2 regions of the Alishewanella sp. HH-ZS genome follow, and region 2 is predicted to be linked to the other one. Evidence: predicted binding sites of a transcription regulator. Region 2 holds the regulator's gene; the other holds the start of a gene.
The links. The regulator FliA, encoded in region 2, starts transcription of late flagellar genes. The targets are predictions, from matches to a motif close to CTAAAGNTNNNNNNNNNNNNGCCGATA.
Positions count from the first base shown of each region.

Region 1: the regulator FliA is predicted to act here: its motif matches at 1,644-1,670, upstream of A9165_RS06855 (DUF3530 family protein).

Region 1 is NZ_LZEJ01000012.1:64,852-73,959, reverse strand. It holds gene djlA (co-chaperone DjlA) at 80-862, shown strand; gene A9165_RS06855 (DUF3530 family protein) at 868-1,425, opposite strand; gene A9165_RS06850 (hypothetical protein) at 1,720-2,055, opposite strand; gene A9165_RS06845 (OmpA family protein) at 2,193-3,266, opposite strand; gene A9165_RS06840 (RluA family pseudouridine synthase) at 3,430-4,077, opposite strand; gene rapA (RNA polymerase-associated protein RapA) at 4,079-6,982, opposite strand; gene A9165_RS06830 (PhoH family protein) at 7,212-8,603, shown strand; gene A9165_RS06825 (hypothetical protein) at 8,694-9,108, shown strand, end outside.
Region 2 is NZ_LZEJ01000004.1:38,860-47,967, forward strand. It holds gene A9165_RS02580 (chemotaxis response regulator protein-glutamate methylesterase) at 1-1,064, opposite strand, end outside; gene A9165_RS02585 (chemotaxis protein CheA) at 1,076-3,238, opposite strand; gene A9165_RS02590 (protein phosphatase CheZ) at 3,254-4,003, opposite strand; gene cheY (chemotaxis response regulator CheY) at 4,030-4,413, opposite strand; gene A9165_RS02600 (RNA polymerase sigma factor FliA) at 4,456-5,175, opposite strand; gene A9165_RS02605 (MinD/ParA family protein) at 5,184-6,050, opposite strand; gene flhF (flagellar biosynthesis protein FlhF) at 6,043-7,425, opposite strand; gene flhA (flagellar biosynthesis protein FlhA) at 7,435-9,108, opposite strand, start outside.

The sequences.
Region 1 (9,108 bases), on a different contig from region 2:
CGATATAGTGCCGCTAGGCGAAAGTCGGGATTGTCCGGCCGGACAGCTGCTTAGGTTAAATCAAGACGGAGAAGTTCAGGTGTGGGGTAAAGTATTGGGTGCCTTATTCGGCCTGGCATTACTAAAACTGCCAGGGCTGGTACTTGGCGTATTGTTGGGACACCTTGCCGATCAATGGTTTTTGAAACGTTGGGCGCAGATACGTCAGCGGCTACAGCCTGAAGACGAGCAAAACCTGTTTATGTACAGCAGTTTTGCGGTGATGGGCCACCTGGCGAAAGCACGTGGCGTGGTAACGCAAGCGCACATTGCACAAGCCAATCGTTTTATGCAACAGCTGGGATTAACCGCCAGCCAGCAGCGCGAGGCGCAGGCAGCATTTCGTGACGGTAAAGTTGTGAATTTCCCGTTTCGGGAGCAGCTAGAGGCCTTTTATCAGTGCTATCGCTCCCGGCCAGAGGTGCTGCAATTGTTTTTGGAAGTACAATTGGGTACGGTTTGGGCCGAAGGTAAAATTATGGCTGAGCAACGGCGCCTACTGACCGTTATCGCGGAAGAGCTTAAGATCTCGCAACAGGTATTAGAGCAATTATTACGCTCTTACCAGTCGCGGCAGGAACAATCGCCGGGCACTTCACATGGGCTTACTTTAACAGCTGCCTATCAGTTGCTGGATTGCAGTCCCGAGTGTAGCGAATTGGAGCTTAAGCGGGCGTACCGTAAGCTGATGGCTCAGCATCATCCAGATAAACTGGTGTCGCAAGGGGTGCCTGCAGCGATGCTGGAAGTTGCTAAGCAGCGCTCGCAGGAAATACAGGCCGCATACGAGTTTATCAAGCAGCAGCGGGTAAAAGCGGGTTAAGGAGACTAAAACCCCAGACTACTGAGCCAGCCATAAATTTCTTTAAACAACCATTCTTGTTGACTGGAGTGATAATGCATTTCCGGTAAATAGCGTTGCCGGTAAAGTGGATTGTACTGTGTTCGCGCTAGCTGTTGTCTGCGCTGGCTATCCGAAACTGACCAAAGATGATCGGCACCTGTAAGCAGATCCAGGACGGGCACTCTGAGGTTAGTCATTTGTTGCTGTAGCTGCCGCTGTTGTGCTGGATCTTTCAGGTAGGCTCCGATACTGACTATCGCAGCGATATTCAGCTCGTCCTGTTCCATCATCAAGGCATGCCAGGCCCCAGCGGCTTCTCCCTGAACTATTATGATTAGTGGGCCTGAAGGTGTCAGTTGTTGTAAAGCTTGCCAGCGCGCTGCCAGCTGAACTTTATCTGCAGCCAGCGCTGTCGCAGCGTCCACAGTACTCTGCTGTTGCAGCTCAGGCAGCGCCAAAATGTTCCAACCGGAAGCAGGCAAGTGCTTAAACAAATAACCCCAAAGCTGCGGACTAAGCAAATGGCGCTGCTGTGCGGGCATAAAAATTACGGTGCCTTTACTTTGAAGGGGCACGGCTGAGACTCTGGCTACTTGGATTGAGTTTTCTGCGGTGGTTAATGTTGTGAGTTCGAGGCCGGGGTGTTGGCGTATCACATCCTGCCAGTTTGCTAACGCAGGACTGGCAAAGGATAGTAAACAAAAGAGTTGTAGAGCGCGAAATGTTGGCATAGTGACACCCGAAGAGCCAGATAATATGGTATCGGTCGTGGCTGCTAAAACTTAAGCCGTTAGCAGTATTATAGCCTGCAGCTGGTCCACATGTGTCACCAGAGGTTAATTCGCGCTTTGCAGGTGTTCACTGAAGGTATAAAGGACTTTATTATCGTGACTGAATTTAACATAGCTACCGTGGTGTTCCAACAATCTGACCAGTACCGACGGTTGTAAAATAAAACAATACTTTGTGGCTTTAAATTCAACCAGCGCTTTGGCCATTTCTCTTAGGTGGTCATTGGCGGCCAGTCGTTTTGCTTCCTGCTCATCATTACAAACATGCGCAGCTTGTTCCAGTTGAACTAAGGACTCAGAGTTGGCTGTTTCAGCTAGCAGAGTGGTGCTACCAAGCAGCAAGGTGGCAGTTAAACAGAATTTGACAAAACAAGACATCATTACTCGTTCCCGGAGCTTAGTATAGCGAGCTAAAAATTAGCAGCCTTCGCCCGGCGCGGCAACTGAAATTTTATCTAATACCCCGGAAAATAAAAAAGCCGCTGTTGTCAGCGGCTTTTTTGAGCATTAAGTGGCGATTAACGCATCACTGGCTCTTTGATTTTGGCAGTTACTTTAGCTTCGATGCGCTGGTTAGCAGCATGAGCTTCACGGCTGTTACCAGGTACGCGAGGCTGAGTTACACCAAAGCCTTTTGAGGTAATGCGTGAGCTTTCGATGCCCTGAGCAACTAACAGGTCAGCGATGGCTTTAGCACGACGCTCAGATAAGCGCATGTTGTATTCTGGTTTACCGATGTTAGAGGCGTGACCTTCGATGAAAACCACTGACTCTGGGAAACGCTTCATGAACGCTGCCAGTTTGTTAACTTCAGTGCGGCCTTCTGGCGACACAGTGGCAGAGTCGAAAGCGAAGCGAACTTCGATATCTACGTCACCAACACGGTCCATTTTCTCGGTGTAGATGGTACAACCATCAGCATCAACTTTCTGACCTGCTGGTGTATTCGGACACTTGTCACGGCTATCTGGCACGCCGTCACCGTCAGAGTCTACAACTACTGGGGCCGGAGCTGGCTCAGGTTGTGGCGCTGGAGTTGGCGCAGGAGCTGCTGCCGCACCGAAAATCCAGCTGGCGCCGAACTTGATCGAGGCATCATTCCACTGACCACGGCTAATACCGCGGAAACGGTTACCTTCAGCGAATAAGGCAACGCTTTCGTTGATGAAGTAACGGTAACCCACACCGACGTTCAGAGCGTCAAATGCGATGTTGTGTTCAAAGTGTTTCCAGCCACCGACCAGGTAAACATTTGAATTCGGGATGTGATACATTGCATCAACACCAAAGCGGTCACCGGTAACGCGTGAACTTTGCGTTAATGAGTCCAGACTTTGGCGGGCATACTCAGCACGCACGCCCCAAGTTTCATTCAGGCGGTAGCCAATTTCTACACCGACGCCCCAACCGTTATCGACGTTATCCCATGCAGCTGATTGGCCTTTACGGTTATCAGTCCAGTAGCTTTCGCCGAATAATGAGCCGAAGACTTTCTTTTCCAGGTCCTTTGCTGAAGGAGCGTTGGCAAAGGCCTGTGCGCTCAGCAGTGGTAATGCAGCCAGAACTGCAATGGCGGTTGCTTTCAGTTTCATCCGTTTCTCCTTTGATTCATCCAACTTAGCAAACTTGTAATAGTTTACCATATTGTTTTGACAGTATTATTAGTTTTGAACAAATTTAAGCGTTTAATTTTACGACAGTGGCATCTTAACCAGTAAAACTGAATGTTAGGTTAATAAAGTTCTAAATTTTAGCTTAAAACGGGCATTTTGCAAAAAAAGTCAAGTTTTCAGCTGTTTCCGGGTGCACCAGGCAGAGTTCGGTGGCATGCAGTTGCAGCCGCCCGATTTGCTGGAAATCCGGATTGTAAAATTTATCGCCCAGGATCGGATGGCCAAGGAATTGTAGGTGTACTCTGAGCTGGTGTGAGCGTCCGGTTACCGGCTCTAGCTCAACCAGGCTGCTGTCTACAGTGCGCTGTAATACCCGGAAGTGGGTCAGAGAGGCTTTCCCATATTGATAACAGACCTTTTGCTTAGGGCGGTTCGGCCAGTCGCAGATCAATGGTAACTCAATACTTCCCCGATCTGCCGTAATACAACCGCTTACTCTTGCCAGGTAGCGTTTTTTGATCGTCCGTTCCGAAAATTGCCGGTTGAGTTCACGCTGCGCCTCCTTGGTCAGTGCCATTACCATCAGACCTGAGGTCGCCATATCCAGCCGGTGCACCACACTTGCCTGTGGCCAGACCCGCTGTACCCGGTACTGCACGCTGTCAAAATGCTCGGCAGCTTTGCCTGGCACAGAGAGCAGGCCACTGGGTTTATTCAACACCACTAACTGGTCATCCTGATACAAAATGTCCAGATAGGGTGACAGAGGTGGGCGATAATCCAATAGCATACTAGTCGTGGCTCACTACGATAACCCGGATCGCATCTAGTTTTAGACGAGCCTTCGCAAGGTATTCCTCGCCTTGCTGCCGCAGTGCTTGCAGGTGATGAATTTCTTCCGGCCGAACCAGTGGATTAACGCTTTGCAGCGCCAGCAGACGTTGGATTGCGGCAGTCAATTGCTGTTGTAACTGGCTAACAGCCTCAGCTTTGAGTGCCGCCAGTTGACTGTTTGCCTGTTGCTCCGCCGCAGCCAGTAAAGGATGGATCAGATTCTGTAACGCATTAACCAATTTGGCTCCGGTTTGCCGACCTACGGGTTTTAGCTGACGGTTAAAGTTATCAAAGGGCACTTTTGCCGCCAGATCTTTACCGCTTTTGTCCAGCAGCAAGCGAATGGGCGTTGGCGGCAGATAACGGTTAAGCTGCAAAATAGCCGGTGCGCTGGCTTCAGCGATAAAAATCAGTTCGACAAAGAAGCTGCCGACCGGTAACGCCTTGTTCGGTAGCAGGGCGACAGAGCTATTGCCAAAGTGCTCGTTGCTTAGCAGATCCAAAGTGCCGGTGACCATCGGGTGATCCCAGCTTAGAAACTGGATATCTTCCTCTGCCAGCGCCGTTAAGCGGTCAAAGGTGACGGTAGTGCCTTCATCGTCCAACCCGGGGTAGTTCAGCTGCAATTGTTCCGACGGGCGCAAGATAATGCTGGTGTCTGAGCGATCTTCCTGAGCGACGCCCAGCAGGTCCCAGGCTTTAAACATCAGCATCGGTAACCGCACATCCTGATCCAACTGACTGATTGCTGTCGCTAACTCGATTGCTTTGCTACCGCCAGCGGAGTTAAGTTCAAGTAGCTGATCACGTCCTTGCTCCAGTTGCTGTCGTAACCGGGCTGCCAGGCTTGCGGTGTCGCTGATAAAAGCCAGAACCGATTCAGACTGACAGGCCGCCGAGGCAAGCAGTTGCAACAGCTGTTGCTGTTGTTGTTCAAAAATAATTCGTCCGCTCTGGCAGGTTTGGGCGAAGGCATCCAAGCCTTGCTGATACCAGTCAAATAGCAATTGCTGCGCGGTGCCGGCAAAATAGGGTAAGTGGATCTGGATATCCTGTTGCTGCCCGATCCGGTCCAGGCGACCGATACGCTGTTCCAGCAGATCCGGATTCAGTGGTAAATCGAACAGCACCAGATGATGCGCAAACTGGAAATTCCTGCCCTCACTACCGATCTCTGAGCATAGCAGTACCTGGGCGCTGTATTCTTCCTGCGCAAAGTAGGCCGCGGCTTTATCACGCTCCAGAATGCTCATGCCTTCGTGAAACACAGCGGCTCTTACTCCGGCCAGGGTGCGTAACGCCTCCTCTAGCGCTATGGCGGTGGCTGCTTTGCTACAAATCACCAGAGACTTCGCCGGCCGATGTTGTTTTAACAGATCCAGCAAGTAGCTGACTCTGGGATCGAATTGCCACCACTGGCTGCTCGAACCCTCAAAATCCTGAAATACCTGTTCGGGAAAGAGTTGTGCCTGCACCCGGTGTAGCAGTGGTGCGTCCTGCTGCAAATTCTGAAACACCTTTAATGCATTTTCATACTGGGCAGGCAAGCTGAGCGGCGCCGGAACCGCATGGCGTTTTGGAAAGCCTTTAATACCGGCACGGCTGTTACGGAACAGGATGCGGCCTGTGCCGTGACGGTCCAGTAATTGTTTCAGCAATGCCTCTTTGATCGCAGGCATCGTCTCAGGCTGCTGGCTTAACTGTTCAACTAGCTTGCGACTTTCATTGTCAGCTAACAGTTGTCTCAGCTCTGTCACTAATTCGGCATCAGGGTCCGTTGTTTGCATCAAGCGGCGCGCCAGGGCGGCAATATGTTGATACGTCTGCTCTTGCTCTAAAAACACCTGATAATCATAAAAACGGTCAGGATCAAGCAGGCGCAAACGGGCGAAGTGGCTCTGATGACCAAGCTGATCAGGTGTCGCAGTAAGCAGAATCAGGCCGGCCGTATCCTGCGCCAGTGCCTCAATGCGCTGATATTCCGTGCTTGCCGCCTCAGGTTGCCACTGCAGATGATGTGCCTCATCGACCACCAGAATATCCCAGTGACTACCTACTGCCTGTTCATGCCAACTTTTCTTTTTTGTTAGAAACTCCAGGCTACATAACACCAGTTGCTCAGTATCAAAGGGATTATCAGCATCTAATTGTGCTTGCTGGCAACGTTCTTCATCAAAGATCGAAAAGCGCAGATTAAAACGGCGCCACATTTCAACCAGCCACTGATGTTGTAGCGATTCCGGTACCACGATCAGTACCCGGCTGGCTAGCCCGGTCAGTAATTGTTGATGCAGGATCAGGCCCGCTTCGATAGTTTTACCCAGGCCGACCTCGTCAGCCAATAACACCCGTGGTGCGTGACGCTGGGAAACTTCGCTGGCGATATACAGTTGGTGCGGGATCAAACTCACCCGGCCACCGGCCAGGCCACGCAGTGGGCTTTGCTGCAGTTGTTGCTGCATCTGCCAGCTTTGGAAACGTAGTGGAAAGTACTCAAAGCGGTCGATCTGACCCGCGAACAGGCGGTCCTGCGGCTTATTAAAACTGAGAAAGTGATCGAGAAAAGTTTCGCGCAACACCACCGGCTCACCGTTATCGGTGCGCACGCCATGATAGCTGAGCAGCTGTTGTTGCTCGCTTAACTCCTGCACCAGAATACTGAAGCCTTCTGCACTTTTAATCTGGTCGCCAACATTAAAGGTAACGCGGGTTAGCGGAGCTTCTTGCTGGGCATAGAGCCGTGTTTCGCCACTGGCCGGAAACAATAACGTTAGCATCCGTCCTTCAATTGCGATAACGGTTCCTAACCCTAAATCTGATTCCGCGTCGCTAATCCAACGCTGGCCCAGTGCAAATCTCATACGTAATCCTGGCAGTCTAAAAATGGGGCGTCATGGTACAGCGAAAAACGCTCTGATGCATCAGCAAAACAAGCTGCTGCGGTCATTTTTCTGTCATCTGAATGTCGCAAGGTAGTCACAGGACAGTTTAAAAAAACTGTCACTCAGTATAGCAGTCTGAGATGGATGCACTATGCTGAACTAATAGGATGCAAAAATCTGTGGGTGAAAACAAAAAGGAGCAGTGCCTATGGCGCGGAAAAAATCGAAAGAGAAGAAGATCTACGTCCTTGATACCAATATTCTGCTGCACGAACCTTTCGCTTTTCTGAACTTCGAAGAACATGATGTTGTAATCCCGATGACCGTACTGGAGGAGCTGGATCATATTAAAGATCGGCATAAGGACGTTAGCCGTGATGCCAGGGTGGCGATCCGGGCGCTGGAGGATGTGCTGAAAGATGCATCACCCGAACAGATGTTGCACGGTGTGGCCTTACCGGCCCGCAGTGATGAAAGACCCAGCGGACATATCTTTATTATTAACGACCACCATTTGAAAGATGAAATTCCGGGCTTACCCGGTGGTGAAAACGATCACCTGATTATTAATACTGCCCTTTATTTACAGCGCGAAAAGAGTCCGGTCAAAGTCATATTAGTGACAAAAGACATCAATATGCGGCTAAAGGCCAAGGGCGCCGGGTTGAAGCTGGTCGAAGATTACCGCACTGACCAGTTAATTGACGATGTCAGATTTCTGTATAAAGGCTATTACAAGTTTAGCGGCGAGTTCTGGTCACAGGTTGGCGAATGCCGTACCGTCAATGAGGGGCGCGAGGTCGTGCACTATATCAGCCGCAAGGTACTACCGAATGCTTATGTAAATGAATATCTGATTGATGAAGCAGAAACCTTTGCCGGCAAGGTGCTGGCGATCACTGAGACAGAGCTGAAGATTGCGGATTATGGTGTGGAACGTATGATGCACCGCCATGCCTGGGGTATTCATCCGAAAAATATCTATCAGGCAATGGCGTTACAGGCGCTGTTGGATCCACAGATGGATCTGGTGATCCTGACTGGCCCCGCCGGTTGCGGTAAAACCCTGATAGCCCTTGCCGCTGCGTTAGAGCTGGTGATTGAGAAAGGCATGTACGATAAGGTCATCGTCACCCGTAATACTCCGGAAATTGCTGAGTCGATTGGGTTTTTACCCGGCTCAGAAGAGGAAAAAATGGCGCCTTGGCTGGCGGCCATCACCGATTCGCTGGAAGTGCTGCACAAAACCGATGAGCATCCGCACGCCAGCGTGAATTACATTATGGAGAAAGCCAATATCCAGTTTAAGTCGGTTAACTTTATGCGCGGCCGCAGCATTCAAAATGCGATAGTGATCCTCGACGAATGCCAGAATCTCAGTGCTGCGCAGTTAAAAACTATTATTACCCGTTGCGGCGAGGGCACCAAGTTAATCTGCTCCGGTAACCTGTCGCAAATTGACAGCAACTATCTGACCGCGGTGACCTCAGGGCTAACCTATATTGTCGAACGTTTTAAGAACTTTGAGGGCAGTACTACCATTAATCTGAACGGGGTGGTTCGTAGCCGGCTGGCGTCCTTTGCCGAGGCTAATCTGTAGGCAGAATCGGGCCAGATGGCCCGTGGTATTTAACTCTGCGCCAAAACGTAGTATGTTCAGCTGAGTTAAATGCTGCTGCAAGGACAGCCGATGCAGAACCCGATCCTTTCTGAATATCAACGCACCCGGCGTCTGGGTGCGTTTTTTGTGTTGCTATTAAGTTTTGCTGCGGCAACAGTGCATTTCTTGCTGACACTGGAGCAGCGAATGGAGTTGCAGAGTCAGCGCCTGGCCATTAAGGCGCTGCATTTGGATGCGCAGTTATTACCTTTACAAAAGTTTGCTGACAGCATGCAGCAACAGGCGTTGTTGGAACAAGCGGACTTGCTATCCGTATTTAATTCCCCCCTTTATACCCTTGACGGCCAAACACCTGATATAGCAAGTTTGCGCTCGGCACAGCGCCTATCCAATAACGAACTGCATTTTTTAAGCCGTTCTGAAGCAGCGCTGAATACCGCCAGAACCCTGTACCCATGGTTGGATCGCGTGCTGTATTGGTCGG
Region 2 (9,108 bases):
ATACCGTAAACCACGCAGCTGGCTTCATCCTGGGCCCAGATGGTAGCGCCCTGCTGTTTCAGTAGTCGGGCGCCTTCCCGGCCATCGGCGCCCATTCCGGTCAGTACTATTGCCAACACCTTGTCCTGGTATACACGGGCAGCAGTGGCAAAGGTAATATCGACGCTGGGTTTAAAAGTGATCCGTGGCGAATCATCTTCTTTGATCCTTAAGCGTGCCTGACCTTCTGAACCTTCCACCAACATCTGCTTACCACCAGGTGCCAGATAGGCGACGCCGGGCCTTAACAGATCATTGTCTTCGGCTTCTTTTATTTCAATTTTGGCCAAACTATTCAGTCGCTGTGCAAAAGCTCCGGTAAAGGCGGCCGGCATATGCTGGATCAGAATAATCGGCAACGGGAAGGTCGCTGGCAACGCGGTCAGGATCCGTTGTAACGCGACAGGCCCGCCGGTCGAGGTACCGATAGCGACAATTTTATAATCCTTGCCACTAGCGCTGAAATGACTGCGTGGCGTTAAAGCCGGCCGTTCGAAACGACCGCGCTCTGCTGCCCCAGACTCCGTTGTCCGCTCTGCCGGTCTGCTACCAAGTGGCTGGCGCAGCGTACTGCTCTGGCTATTACGGGCTAAGGCTGAACTACTAAAGGTTGAACGCCCCAATGGCCTGCGTCTGGCTACCGCCCTGACCCGCTCGCGCAGTAATTCACCGGCTTCCTGTTTATCGCGGGCAATATCCTCAAATTTCTTTGGCAGAAAATCAACGGCACCGGCCTCCAGCGCATCGAGCGTGGCTTTAGCTCCCTCGTGGGTCAAAGATGAGAACATCAGAATTGGAATACGCTGGACCTTTAAAATCTCACGCACTGCTGAAATGCCGTCTAAAACCGGCATTTCAATGTCCATGGTGATAACATCGGGTTTTAGTGCCAGCGCTTTTTCGACCGCTTCGCGGCCGTTCACTGCACTGTCGATAACTTCCAGCTCTGCATCAGCCGACAGGATCTCCTGTAACCGGCGGCGGAAAAAGCTGGAGTCATCAACGATTAATACCCTAATTGCCATAGATCACCTGCTTATCCATGCAGCTGCTTAAACTGTTCAAACTTAATTTTGGATTTTTTAGCATAATGCTTAAGCAAGTTAGGCACATCCAGAATTAGCGCAATACCACCATCAGAAGTAATGGTCGCGCCAGCCATACCCGGTGTTCCCTGCAACAGGGCGTCCAGCGCTTTAATCACAACCTCTTCCTGACCAATCAACTGATCAACCACAAAACCGACCTGCTGTTGACCAATTTGCACTATGACCACATGACCTTGGGCCCGACGCAGTTTTTTATCCGAGTTTTTCACCAGCCAGTGCTCGAGGTAGAACAATGGAATGGCTTTGTTGCGAACAACAATTGTTAGCTGACCGTCAACAATATTGGTTTTTGCCAGATCGAGGTGGAAAATTTCACTCACACCTGCCAGAGGTAAGGCAAAGGTTTGCTTACCGACAATTACCATTAGCGTTGGCAGGATCGCCAGCGTCAGAGGTACCTTGATTTCCAGCAAGGTACCCTCACCCAGTTTGGAGTGAATATGCACAGTACCGTTGAGTTGGGTGATCTTGGTTTTCACCACATCCATACCGACACCGCGGCCGGATATATCTGAGATCTGTTCTTTGGTTGAAAAACCCGGTGCGAAAATCAGGTTAAAGGCATCGGTATCTGACATCCGCGCTGCAGTATCGGCATCAATAACGCCGCGCTTGATCGCCAGGTTTTTCAGCTTCTCCGGATCCATACCGGCGCCATCGTCCTGAATTGTCAGCAGGATATGGTCACCGGCTTGTTGCGCGGCTAACTTGACCACACCTGTACGCGACTTACCGGCAGCCTGACGCACATCTGGTAATTCAATACCATGGTCAACCGAGTTTCGCACTAAATGCACCAATGGGTCGGCCAATGCTTCGACCAGGTTCTTATCCAGATCGGTCTCTTCACCTTCCAGCACCAGATCGATATCTTTTTTTAGTGAACGGGCGAGATCGCGCACCACGCGCGGGAAACGGCCAAATACTTTCTTAATTGGCTGCATTCGCGTTTTCATTACCGCGCCCTGAATATCGGCAGTCACCACATCCAGGTTAGCAATGGCTTTACTCATTTCCTCGTTTTGCGCAGAGCCCGATAAACTGACCAGCCGGTTTCTGACTAATACCAGTTCGCCGACCATATTCATAATCTGGTCCAGGCGTTTAGTATCAACCCGCACCGTAGTCTCTGCTGCGACGGCACCTTTATCTGCCGCAGCGGCATTACCGGCAGCTGGTGCAACCGGTGCCTCTGTGGCTTTGACCGGCGCGGCAGCAGGAGCGGCAACCGGTGCTGGCGGCGGAACTTCTGCTTTAGCCGCTGCCGGGGTTACTGGCGCCTTGCCTTTGCCGTGCAGCTGATCCAACAGGGCTTCAAACTCGTCATCAGTAATTTCATCAGCCTTGGCCGCGGGCGCGGCCGGCTCAGTAGCTGTCACAGCTGGTGCAGCAGGCACTTCCGGCTTAAAGCTCCCCTTGCCATGCAGCTGGTCAAGTAAGGCTTCAAACTCATCATCAGTAATATCATCGCCTGCGCTCACTGGCGCCGCTGGCGCACTGGCAGCCACTTCGGTGCGACCAGGAGCGGCCGAACCGTGTAACTCATCGAGCATACGCTCAAATTCATCCTCGGTGATGCTATCGACATCATCGCTATCGGGTGAAGCGGTTGGTTGCTGTACCTTTGTAACCTGTGGCGCAACCGGAGCTGTAACCGCAGGTGCAGCCTTGGCTGCCTGAGGTGCTGCCTCGCCGGGTGTTTCCGGCTCGGAATAGAAATGCAGTGCCGCTAATAGCTGAGGATCGGCCGGGGTCAACGGCTGACGTGCTTTCACCTCAGTAAACATTTCATTGACCACATCCAGAGCCTGTAAGATCACATCCATCAGCTCGGGGGTGATACTGCGCTTACCGGTGCGAAGTATATCAAACACGTTTTCAGCGCCGTGACAGGCATCAACTAATTCGGTCAGTGACAGGAAACCAGCCCCACCTTTTACTGTATGGAAACCACGGAAAATGGCATTTAACAGAGCAGTGTCATGAGGGTTATTCTCAAGCTCGACCAGCTGTTCCTGCAACAACTCTAGTATTTCACCGGCTTCGACCAGAAAATCCTGGAGGATGTCTTCATCCATATCAAAACTCATCAGTAAACACCTCTGTTAAAAACCTAAGCTCGACAGTAAGTCATCCACATCGTCCTGACCACTGACGACATCATTGCGGCCTTCTTTATCAATAATAGGCCCCTCAGCTTCATTAGCTTCAATCTTTCGTTTGGCAGCTTTGGGTTCCATTACCTGCACGTTACTGTTACCAAAAGCAGTAAGCAGGCCGATCAGGCTCTCTTCGACTTCACGGACTAATTCGATGACCCGGCGTAAAATCTGACCGGTTAAATCCTGATAATCCTGCGCCATTAATACGTCAGTCAATAATTGATTCAGTCGGTTTGACTCCGTCACCGTCTCTGCCAGAAAAGCATCAATGCCATGACAGAGGGTTTTGAATTCACCCAATTCCAGATCGCGCTTCATCAGTTTCTGCCATCTTGGCAACAACTGATTGAGTTGCTGACTGATTTGATCGGCAATAGGTAAGCATGACTCTACGGCATCCATAGTCCGGTTAGCCGCTTGCTCAGTCATATCAATAACGTGGTTAAGGCGCTTTTTGGCATCGGGGATATCTTCAACCAAAATATTGTTTAGCGAGGGATCAATCTGAAAGTTTTTCAATGACTCGTGTAATTGCCGGGTCAGTTTGCCAACCTCGGCAAATAATTCCGACGAGCCGGGCATACCGAGTTGCTGTACCAATTGGTTGGCGATGTCCTGCTCGCCCATCTCCAACAGTTGTACCAGCTCTCTGGCTTGGTCTAGCGTGATTAACGGAGCCGAATTGGCAGACATGGCGTCACTCCTTGGTCAGCTCCGGCTTAGCCGATCCGTTCGAATACTTTCGCCAGCTTTTCCTGTAATGTTGCTGCAGTAAAAGGTTTGACGATATAGCCATTCACGCCAGCCTGAGCGGCAGCAATAATCTGCTCTTTCTTGGCTTCGGCAGTCACCATCAATACCGGTATATGCTTAAGTTTCGCATCTGCCCGGATCGCACGTAGCAGGTCAATCCCCTGCATCCCAGGCATATTCCAGTCGGTTACCACGAAATCAAAATCGCCATTCTGCAACATCGGCAAAGCCGTGCTGCCGTCATCCGCTTCTGAAATATTGGTAAAGCCTAAATCGCGTAACAGGTTCTTGATGATCCGTCTCATGGTCGAAAAATCGTCGACTACGAGAATCTTCATATTCTTATCCAAAGTCCCCTCCGAAGAGCACGTCATCCCATTATTCAGGATACACTACAACCAAGCCTGCATTCGGGCTTTTAACCGCACTAATGCCTGACTATGAATCTGACTGACCCGGGACTCACTGACATCCAGTACAGCCCCAATTTCTTTTAAGTTTAGTTCGTCATTATAATACAGTGATAAGACTAATGCCTCTCGCTCCGGCAAACTACTGATATGTTTCACCAGTGCCGCGTTAAACGCCTCATTAGCCTGCTCATGGTACAGCTGATCGGTATCTGAATCCTCAGCCGTCACCAAAACATCTTCGGAGATACCGAGGTCTTCGATGCCGATAATCCGACCCGAACTCACATCACTAAGCATATGATGATATTCATCTAAAGAGATAGCAAGTTTTTCTGCAACTTCATAATCACGAACATCACGCCCAAGTTGAGCTTCGAGCTCAGCAATGGTATCGGCGATTAAGCGGGCATTACGATGCACCGAGCGCGGCGTCCAGTCGCCACGCCTTATTTCATCTAGCATGGCACCCCGAATACGAATGCCGGCAAAGGTTTCAAAACTGGCCCCTTTGCTACCATCAAAATTTTTGGCGGCTTCAATTAAGCCAATCATACCGGATTGGATCAGGTCATCGGCCTGTACGCTGGCCGGTAGCCGGGCTAATAAATGATAGGCGATGCGTTTGACCAGTGGTGCATGGCGCTCCACTAGTTGCTGCATGTGATCAATACCACCATATGCGGCCAACTTACTGTTCAAAGAACCCCCTACTCAGATTGTGGCTGGACAAGCTGCTCCAGAAAAAACTCCAAATGGCCGGAAGCATTTTCAGGCAAAGGCCACTTAGCTGCTTTTAGCGCCAGCGCTTTCACCGCCATACTGGCTGCGGTGGTTGGGTAAGCATCAATAAAGGCTTTTTGTTTACGCGCCGCCCGGCGGACATTTTCATCCTGCGGTACGGTTGCAACCAGCTCCAGCGTTACATCCAGAAAACGGTCTGTTACCCGGGTTAGTTTAGCAAATAATTCCAGACCTTCTTTGCTACTTCGCACCATATTGGCAACTATTTTAAATTTTTCAACACCGTGGTCGCGGCTGAGGATTTTCATTAACGCATAAGCATCAGTGATGGATGACGGTTCATCGCAAACCACCACCAACACATCCTGCGAGGCGCGGGAAAAGCTGAGCACCATGTCGGAAATTCCGGCAGCCGTGTCAACCAATAACACGTCGATCGGCGTTTCCAGCTCGCTGAAGGCACGGATTAGGCTGGCATGCTCCACCGGCGATAATTCAGTCATATCCTGATTACCCGAGGTGGCGGGGACAATTTTAATGCCAAAAGGGCCTTCTACCAGAATATCGTCCAGACTGGCTTTACCACTTAATACGTGAGAAAGATTGCGTTCAACCCGCAAACCCAGCATCACGTCACAATTTGCCAAACCCAGATCAGCATCCAGCACCAGGACTTTCTTGCCCATTTGCGCCAATGCCATCGCCAGGTTCAGCGTGATATTAGTTTTTCCGACCCCGCCCTTACCACCGGTAACGGAGATCACTTTTACTTTTTGTCTATTCATGCGTCTGAGGCCGCTGGCCTGATCTTCTGCTATTGACTTCTTATGCATATAAGGCATCCGTCTGCTCTTGCGGATACCACTGATGAGCTGGTTGGCTATGCGCCAGACGTAACTGTTCGGCATTATCGACCAGTGTCTGCGCATCAGCGATCTGTAAATCTTCCGGCACCCGTTGGCCATCGGTCAGATAGCTAATGGGTAGCGCATGCTGGATAGCGATATTTAACGCTTCTCCCAGGCTGAGACACTCGTCCAGCTTAGTAAAAATACAGCCTGCCAGTGGCAAACGTTTAAATTGCAGCACGGTTTCCTGCATCACCCGGGCCTGCGCTGTCGCTGACAATACCAGATAACTGCGAATTTTGACACGGGTGTTGTGCACCAGTGACGCCAGCTGCTCAGCCAGTCGTAGATCGCGCTGGCTCATGCCGGCAGTGTCAATCAGGATCAGTTTACGTTGTTGTAGTTGATTCAACAAGATAGATAATTCTTCACTGTCTTTAGCCTGCTTAACCGGACAGCCAATAATACGACCAAAGGTCGCTAACTGCTCAAAGGCACCAATGCGGAAACAATCGGTGGTAATTAACGCGACCTGATCGGTACCGTGACGTTTGGCAAAGGCTGCGGCCAACTTGGCTACGGTGGTAGTTTTACCTACGCCGGTAGGGCCGACCAGCGCCACCACGCCACCGCGGCGCAAAATATCGTCCTGAGTAGTACTCACCTGGCCAGCCAGTAACTCGAGCGCAGTTTGCCAGGCATCCTGCGTATTTAAATCTTCCGGCATAAAACACGCCAGTTGATCGGCGACCAGCTCTGATAAACCGAGCTGACGCAGATTTTCAATGACCAGTGCCCGCACCGGCTCACGCCGCGCCAGTTCCTGCCACATCAGGCCAGATACCTGATGCTGCAGCAATTGCCGCATCGACAACATCTCAGCCTGCATCTTGCTAAACTGCTGTTGCATCAGCTCAGCCTGTTGTTGTTGCAGTTTACTGATTTCCTGCCATTGCGGCGCTGGGGTCGCAGCGACAGGATTTTGACGTTCGAACTGACTGGCTTTTTGCAGCGTGGGTTTGGGCGCAGCGCTGGCAGCTTTTGGCGCGTCCGGCACTTGCCCTTGCTTTTGCATTTGACGCTCCAGCAAGGCACGTAGTGAATCTGCTGGCTCTGCTTCGTCGGTAATGGCCAGATTAACTCTGGGTTCATTGCGCTTAGCCGGAGGTGTAATGCCTTCGACCTGTGCAGCAGCAACTTTAGCTTTCGGGACAGCCGGCTCAGCATCAATGGCGGCAACGATTTCCACGCCTTCAGCGACTTTTTTATTGGACAGGATAATGGCGTCCGGTCCAAGGAACTCCTTAACGTCGGCCAGGGCACTGCGCATATCTTTGGCAACAAAGCGTTTAATTTTCATGAGTTACTCCTAGTTCGACTGACCGATGACACTGACAATGCGGATCTGCTTATCGTCCGGAATTTCCTGATACGACAACACCCGTAATCCTGGAATGGTGTACTTCACAAATCGTGCCATCACTGAGCGTAAAATTCCTGACGTCAGCATCACCGCACTTTCACCGGTTAATTCCTGGTTCTGATGAGCTTCCTGCAGCGACTGTTGAATGCGATCGGCCAACCCCGGTTCTATACCAGCGCCATCATTACCCGCGGCCTGCATTGATTGATGCAGCATTTGCTCCAGTTCAGGTGCAAAGGTAATAACCGGAATTTCCTGCTTGCTACCAACGACCTCTTGCACAATTAACCGGCGCAGAGCAATCCGGCAAGCGGCGGTAAGGACGTCAATATCCTGACTCTTAGCCCCATACTCGACCAGGGTTTGCACTATGGTACGCATATCGCGGATCGGTACCCCCTCGTGTAACAGATTCTGCAATACCTTCACCACTGCGGTCAGCGGTAGCGTATCGGGTACCAGCCCTTCGACCAGCTTCGGAGAATGCTTACCGAGCATATCCAGCAGATTTTGTACTTCCTCATGTCCCAGTAAACTGGCCGCATTATTGGTCAGGATCTGACTGAGATGGGTCGCCACTACCGTTGCGGCATCCACCACGGTGTAGCCCAGTGTCTGCGCATGTTCACGCTGATCTTTGCTGATCCAGACCGCATCCAGACCAAACGCCGGATCCCGGGTCGCAATCCCCTTCACCGTGCCAAATACCTGACCAGGGTTGATTGCCAGCTCATTATCATGACGCAGCTCCCCTTCACCATTGGTGACCCCCATCAAGGCCACCCGGTAGCTGTTTGGTTCCAAATCCAGATTGTCGCGGATATGTACCGGCGGGATCAGAAACCCCAGCTCCTGGGATAACTTTTTACGAACACCTTTGATTCGATTTAACAGCTCCCCACCCTGAGCTTTGTCTACCAGTGGGATCAGACGGTAACCAACTTCAAGCCCAATCACATCCACGCCTTGCACGTCATCCCAGCCAATTTCTTTTACCGGTTGCACATCACTCATCGCATTGCTGGCACTGGTTGGTCGCTGCTGTAACTGGGCAGCCTTAGTGGTTGCCAATTTTTTCGTATACCAGGCCACCCCACCCAAAAGCGCTGCCAATGAAAGAAAGGCGAAATGTGGCATGCCTGGGACTACCCCCATCAAGGTCATAACCCCTGCGGCAACAAAAAGCACATGGGTATTATCACCAAGCTGGCTTTGCATCTCTTTACCAAGATCGCCCTCTTTATTCTGGCGGGTGACAATAATGGCGGTACCGATTGACAATAACAGGCCAGGGATTTGGGCCACCAGGCCATCACCGATGGTCAGCAAGGTATAGATTTCCATCGCTTGGCTAAAACTGAGGCCATGCTGCACCATACCGATAAAAATACCGCCAACCAGGTTAATCACCAGTATCACGATACCAGCAATGGCATCACCTTTTACAAACTTACTGGCACCATCCATCGAGCCATAGAAGTCGGCTTCACTGGTCACCTCCTCGCGGCGCTTGCGTGCTTCTTCCTGGGTAATCAAGCCTGAGTTTAGATCGGCGTCAATCGCCATTTGCTTACCGGGCATCGCGTCCAAAGTAAAGCGGGCTGATACTTCGGCAATACG